Regions from separate parts of the Mesorhizobium sp. YL-MeA3-2017 genome, predicted to be linked through region 2. Evidence: riboswitches for the same ligand, from Rfam matches in the RefSeq annotation. Region 2 holds a riboswitch; the other holds the start of a gene.
What was found. A riboswitch is a leader RNA that binds a small molecule or an ion and turns the genes downstream of it on or off. The one in region 2 is predicted to bind cobalamin.
Positions count from the first base shown of each region.

Region 1: linked by a shared signal. The riboswitch ahead of QFZ88_RS22825 (ABC transporter ATP-binding protein) and the one ahead of bluB (5,6-dimethylbenzimidazole synthase) in region 2 are both predicted to bind cobalamin.

Region 1 covers NZ_JAUSVH010000001.1:4,857,014-4,860,567, forward strand. Annotated here, with positions in the region: gene zigA (zinc metallochaperone GTPase ZigA) at 1-1,017, shown strand, start outside; cobalamin riboswitch at 1,170-1,376, shown strand; gene QFZ88_RS22825 (ABC transporter ATP-binding protein) at 1,560-2,348, shown strand; gene QFZ88_RS22830 (ABC transporter substrate-binding protein) at 2,369-3,316, shown strand; gene QFZ88_RS22835 (FecCD family ABC transporter permease) at 3,319-3,554, shown strand, end outside.
Region 2 covers NZ_JAUSVH010000001.1:4,614,943-4,618,496, forward strand. Annotated here, with positions in the region: gene QFZ88_RS21745 (MFS transporter) at 1-558, opposite strand, end outside; gene QFZ88_RS21750 (TetR/AcrR family transcriptional regulator) at 703-1,314, shown strand; gene bluB (5,6-dimethylbenzimidazole synthase) at 1,318-2,046, opposite strand; cobalamin riboswitch at 2,092-2,275, opposite strand; gene QFZ88_RS21760 (histone deacetylase family protein) at 2,396-3,322, shown strand; gene QFZ88_RS21765 (exodeoxyribonuclease VII small subunit) at 3,326-3,554, shown strand, end outside.

The DNA of each region.
Region 1 (3,554 bases), 240 kb from region 2:
CAGCTGGTTGAGATGACCAATGGTTGCATCTGCTGCACGCTGCGCGACGATCTGTTGAAGGAGGTGCGCCAGCTCGCCGAGCAGGGGCGGTTCGACTATCTGCTGATCGAATCCACTGGCGTTTCGGAGCCGCTGCCCGTCGCCTCCACCTTCGAATTCCGCGACGAGACGGGCGCCAGCCTGTCCGACGTCTGCCGCCTCGACACCATGGTCACCGTGGTCGACGCGGCAAACCTGTTGCGAGACTATTCCTCCGCCGACTTCCTGCGCGATCGCGGCGCTTCGCTCGGCGCATCCGACGAGCGCGCTCTGGTCGATCTGCTGGTCGAGCAGATCGAATTCGCCGATGTCGTCGTGCTCAACAAGGTCTCGGCCTGCGCCGCGCCCGATCGCGAACTGGCGCGCAAGATCGTCCGTGCGCTCAACCCCGAGGCCGAACTGATCGAGGCGGATTTCGGCCGCGTCCCGCTCGGCAAGGTGCTCGACACCGGCCGCTTCGATTTCGAACGCGCCGAACAGCACCCGCTCTGGTTCAAGGAGCTGAACGGCTTCAAGGACCACATGCCCGAGACCGAGGAATACGGCATCCGCTCCTTTGTCTATCGCGAGCGCCGCCCCTTCGATCCAATGAAGCTGAAGGCATTCGTCAGCCGGCCGTGGCCGGGCGTGGTGCGCGCCAAGGGTTTTTTCTGGCTGGCGACGCGGCCAAGCCATGTCGGCGAACTGAGCCAGGCCGGCGCGCTGGTCAAAACCGGCAGGCGCGGCCTGTGGTGGGCCGCAGTTCCCCGCAACCGCTGGCCCGACAGCAATGAATGGCGGGACGCCATGCTGCCCTATCTCGATCCAATGTGGGGCGACCGCCGCCAGGAACTGGTCTTCATCGGCTGCAATCCCATGAACGAGGTCCATATCCGGGCCGAGCTCGATGCCTGCCTCGTCGATTGTCCGGTCTTCGCGCCGGAGCTGTGGCGCGACATGTCCGATCCGTTCCCGAACTGGGAAGGGCAGGCGGCATGATCATCGCTTCGCTGCGCAAACTGTTCACCGCCCGGAGCCATATCGACTGCGACTGCCACCGCCCGCGCGTTCGTTATACGCCGCCCGGCGATCGGCCCGCCGCCGGCTCCGCGGGCGAGCATGAATGGCCATTGCCACGCGGCGGCCGCCCCAATAGGGTGCCCGACGATGGTTCCCCGAATCGAAAGGTCCGGGGTGAAAAGGGAACATGGTGAGGCTCTTCGGGCCGAGGCCATGGCTGCCCCCGCAACTGTAAGCGGTAGCAAAGTCCGAAATACGCCACTGGCCGACAGGCCGGGAAGGCAGGACCGAGCCGAGACCCGCGAGCCAGGAGACCTGCCATCGCAACGAGTTGACCGGACGGGGTGTGCCGGGAGGAAGCTTAGAGGGCGGCGTCTGCCGTCATCCCGGCCATCCTTCCGCGCCTGATCGAAAGAGAGATCGGTGGAAGGTATTGCTGCTCTTCGACGCAAACGCGTATGCCGCGCGGCGGCCGCGTCGGTCTCGCCACGCACCTCACGCGTCGCATCGGACGTTCTGCCATGAACGGGCCGGTTCTTCAGGCCCGCGGCCTTTGTTACCGGCCTGAAACCGGCGTCAGCCTCGTCGAGGAAGTCGGCATCGACCTGGCAGCCGGTGAAAGGCTCGCCATCATCGGCCCCAACGGCGCCGGCAAGACGACGCTTTTGCGCATGCTGTGCGGCATGCTGCGCCCGAGCCGGGGCACGGTCAGCCTCGAGGGCCAACGGCTCGACCGGCTGTCGATGGCCGAGCGGGCGCGCAGGATCGCCGTCGTCGGCCAGTCCGACCAGCCGGACCCACGCCTGTCCGTCCTCGACTATGTCGGGCTCGGTCGCATCCCGCATGCCAGCCTGCATGGCCAGGCGGACGAGCGCGACATCGTTGTCGATGCGCTTGGTCAGACCGGCCTGCTGCCGCTGCAAGCGCGCGCCATGGGCTCACTCTCCGGCGGCGAGCGCCAGCGCGCCCAGCTTGCCCGCGCCATCGCGCAGCGGCCGACCGTGCTGTTCCTCGACGAGCCGACCAATCACCTCGACCCCCGCGCGCGCGGCGAATTGCTCGAATTCGTTGCCAGGCTGGGCATCGCCGTCGTCACCGTCTTGCACGACCTGCCGCTGGTCGCGCCCTTTGCCACCCATGTCGCCGTCATGGACAAGGCGCGGTTGCGCGCGCTCGGCTCGCCGGTCGAGACGCTGACGCCCGCTCTGGTGCGCGAGGTCTTTTCGATCGACGTGTTGCGGTTCCCCCATCCGGAAGAACGGGACCGCGAACTGACGGTCTTCGACGTTCCGATCCGCCTTTCCCGCTGAACAATCCCAACGGAGTTCCCATGAAACGTCTTGCGCTTGGTCTTGCCCTCTCGCTGTTTGCATCGGCGGCTTTTGCCTTCCCGGTCACCGTCGACAATTGCGGCGTTCCGCTGACTTTCGACGCGCCGCCCAAGCGCGCGGTCATCAACGATCTCAACATGTCTGAAATGGCCTTCGCGCTGGGGCTGCAGCCCGAGATCGTCGGCCTGACCGGCATCACCGGCTGGTACAAGGTCGATGCCGCGTTCAAGGCCGCCCAGGGCGCGATCCCGGAACTCGCGCCGAAGTATCCGACGCTGGAAAACCTGCTCGCGGTCGAGCCCGATTTCTTCTTCGCCGGCTGGTATTACGGCATGAAGCCCGGCGGCGAGGTGACGCCTGATACGCTGGCCCCGCACGGCATCAAGACGCTGCTTCTCACCGAAAGCTGTATCCACGTCGACAAGAACCGCCCGGCGGCGTCGATGGACCTGTTGTTTGGCGACGTCGAGAAACTCGGCAAGATTTTCGGCAAGGAAGAGAAGGCGAACGCCCTGGTCGCCGGCTGGAAGGAAAGGCTTGGCACTATCACCGCCAAGGTCGGCAACCGCAGCGGCACGCGCGTCTTCCTCTACGATTCCGGCGAGGACAAGCCTTTCACCGCCGGCAAATTCGCCATTCCGACCGCGATGATCGAGGCCGCCGGCGGCACCAACATCATGGCTGACATGCAGACCAGCTGGGGCAACACCGACTGGGAGACGGTCGCCGCCAGGAACCCGGAATTCCTGGTCCTGCTCGACTACCAGGATGCGGCCGGCTACCGGAAGCTGATTGATTTTCTTAAAAGCCACCCGGCCATGAAGGAAACGGACGCGGTCAAGAACAACCGCTTCGTCGCCCTTCGTTATGCGGAGCTGACGCCCGGGCCGGCCAACATCGAAGCCATCGACAAGATCGCCAAGGCCATGCACCCGGAGGCTTTCTGAACGTGACGAGGTCCTACGGCGCGGCGATCGGTATTGGCGCGGCACTGATTGTCCTGCTGGCGCTGCTGTCGATCGCCTATGGCTCGACGGTCATTCCGTTGGGAGACGTGATCGCGGCACTTGCGCGCGCCGTCGGCCTCGACGCGGCCGCCGTTTCGGTGCCGGTCGAGAAGATCGTCGTCGACTTGAGATTGCCGAGGGCGATCCTCGCCATCTGCGTCGGCGCTGGCCTCGGCGT
Region 2 (3,554 bases):
GGCCGTCATGCCGAAGGCGAGGAACAATGTGCTGGCCAGCATGCCGGCTTCCGGGAACAGGGCGACGGAGAGGCCGACCGACAGCGAGGCGCCGGCAATGTAGACGAGCTCATCCGCCGCCGATTCGAAGGCGAAGGCGGTGTTGAGCTCAGGCCGGTCGCGGAAGATTTCGGTCCAGCGCGCCCGCACCATGGCCGGCACGCTGGGCATGGCGGCGGCCAGGAAGGCCGAGACGAACAGCGTCCAGGCCGGCCAGTCCTGGTTGGTGGCGACGAGAAGTGCTGCGAAGGCGATGATCGAGACGATCGTCGTCGGCACCGCGACGGCGGTCTGGCCCATGCGGTCGACCAGCCGCGATATCTGCGGCGCCAGGAAGGCGTTGGTGAAGGCGAAGGTGGCGGAAACGCCGCCGGCCAGCCAATATTCGCCGCGCGTCTGCGACAGCATGGCGACGATGCCGATGGGCGCCATGGCGATGGGCAGGCGGGCGATGAAGGCCGCGGCCGCAAAACCCTTGGTTCCCGGGGTTCGGAAGATTTCGCTGTAAGGATTGTGCATCGGAGCACTCCTGGATTTTCGAAGGGGTGCCACATACATACGTGGCGTATGCGAATGAGATAATTGCATACGTTGCGTATGTCAATTAATATGCGGTGCGTATGTGAAAAAATATACGCGACGTATGTGAAAAGGAACGACCAGATGAGGACCGCGCACAAACCTCGCAGCGAAATGATCGCCGAGACGCGCGCCAAGCTGATCGCGGCGGCGCGGCGCGCCTTCGCCACCGTCGGTTACGCCAACGCCTCGATGGACGACTTCACCGCCGAGGCGGGGCTGACCCGCGGCGCGCTCTATCATCACTTCGGCGACAAGAAGGGATTGCTGGAGGCCGTCATCGCCGAGCTCGACGCGGAGATGAACGAGCGGCTGTGCGTCATCTCGGCCCGGGCGACGGACCGCTGGCAGCGCTTCGTCGATGAGAATGTCGGCTATATCGAAATGGCGCTGGAGCCGGAAATCCAGCGCATCGTGCTGCGCGACGGTCCGGCAATCCTCGGCGACCCGTCGCAATGGCCCAATGCCAATGCCTGTATCACCTCGATAACCGGCAACCTCACCGCGCTGAAGGAGGAGGGCGTGGTCGGCGACATCGACCCGGAGGCGATGGCGCGCATCGTCAGCGGCGCCTCGCTTTACGCCGCACAGTGGATCGCCAACGCCGACGATCCGCATGAGACGTCGAAGAAGGCGGTCAAATCCTTTCGCGCGCTTCTGGAAGGGCTGCGCGTGCGCGACAATCAGGCTGCCTGACGGTTACCGGTCCGCGCCGGGTGCAACGCAGGCGGCCTTCAGCGCCTCCTCGCCGGCGCCGGCATAGGTCTCGCTCATGATGAGGTCGGCCAGCGGCAGCCGCGAGGCCCAGCCGCTGTGCTCCAGGTCCGGCCGCGCGGCGAACTCGCGGACATGGCCGACGCAGAGATAGGCGATGGGCACGACCGGCTCGGGAATGTCGAGCAGGCGCTTGAGCGCGTCGGCATCGAGAATGCTGACCCAGCCCACGCCGATGCCTTCCGCCCGCGCCGCCAGCCAGAAATTCTGCACGGCGCAGACCGTGCTGAAGAGATCCATCTGCGGATTGTGCCAGCGGCCGAGCGGCGAGCCCTCGCTGCGGCGCCGGTCGCAGGTGATGCAGAGGTTCAGCGCGCTTTCGCAGATGCCTTCCAGCTTGAGCTTGCGGTAGAGCGCCTGCCGCTCCCCGGCGATGTGTGGCAGTTCCTCGTTGCGCGCCGCGAGGAACAGGTCGCGCACCGCCTCGCGCCGGCCCATGTCGCGGACAACGACGAAGTTCCAGGGCTGCATGAAGCCGACCGAGGGTGCGTGATGCGCGGCCGTCAGAAGCCGCGCCAGCACGGCGTCGTCGATGGGGTCTGGGCGGAAATGGCTGCGCACGTCGCGGCGCGTGAAGATGGCGCGGTAGACGGCGTCGCGTTCGAAATCCTCGAACGAATTGTCGGGGGAGGCTGGAGTGCGGACGGCGTGCATCGCGTTTCCCTTGCGATCGGAACCATACCATCCGCCCGTCCATGCGGATGACCATTCCTGCCCGGCCGGTCTTCTGGCTTGGGTTCGTCCCGCTTGCGGCGCCTTCCCGTTCCGAAAAACAGTGGCCTTTGCCGAGCGGTCCCCCATACAGCGCTGGGCACGCCACGGATTTTCACCGTGTTCCCGATTCTCCCGCCTCGCAGCGGGCACCTGGCAGCGATGTCATCTTAGCGCATTGCCGGCGTAAGAACAGCCGGGAAGCCGACGCCAAATGACGCGCCGGGCATTTTCCCCAGCGCCATGCCGCTTGTCGCGTGGCCATCACGACCATTGCTGATAAGATAGGGCGATGACGACCCGCCTTTATTCGCATCCGATCTTTCTGGAGCACATCACGCCGCCCGGCCACCCGGAGCGGCCGGACCGGCTGCGCGCCATCGAGCGTGTGCTCGACGACGAGGCTTTCGCCGCGCTCGACCGGCGCGAGGCGCCATTGGGCGACGAGGCGACCATCCTCTATTGCCATCCGAGGGATTTCGTCGAACGCGTGCGCAAGGCGATCCCCGCGACCGGCCTTGCCCAGATCGACACCGACACCACTGCCAGCCCGAAGACCTGGCAGGCTGCGCTGACCGCGATCGGCGCTGCCAATGCGGCGGTGGACGATGTCTTCGCCGGCGATGCCGACAATGTCTTCGTGGCGGCGCGGCCGCCCGGCCACCATGCCGAAAAGACCACCGCCATGGGCTTCTGCCTGTTCAACACTGCCGCGATTGCCGCGCGTCACGCGCAGGAAAAGCATGGCGTCGAGCGTGTCGCCATCGTCGACTGGGACGTGCACCACGGCAACGGCACCCAGGACATTTTCTGGGACGATCCCTCGGTGCTCTACTGTTCGACGCATCAGATGCCGCTTTTCCCTGGCACCGGCGCCAAGAACGAGACCGGTGCCGGCAACATCGTCAACGCGCCGCTGGCGCCAGCCACCGGCAGCGATGTCTTCCGGGAGGCGTTCCGCACCCGTGTCTTGCCGGCGATCGACGCCTTCGCGCCGGATCTCGTCATCATCTCGGCCGGCTTCGACGCGCATCATCGCGACCCGCTGGCCGAGATCAACCTGACCGAGGACGATTTCGACTGGGCGACCGGGCAGCTGATGGACAGCGCCCGCCGCCACAGCGCAAACAGGCTGGTCAGCCTGCTCGAAGGCGGCTACGACCTGCACGGATTGGCATTTTCGGTCGCAGCGCATGTCGGCCGCCTGATGAAAGGATAAGGGATGGCCGCGGAAGCGAATGAAGACGTCAAGGCGATGAGCTTCGAACAGGCGCTGGATGCGCTGGAGAAGATCGTCGACGATCTGGAGCGCGGCGACGTGCCGCTCGACCAGTCGATCCGCATCTACGAGCGCGGCGAGGCGCTGAAGGCGCATTGCGACCGCCTGCTCAAGGCGGCCGAGGACAAGGTGGAGAAGATCAGGCTCGCCCGCGACGGCAAGCCGGTCGGCA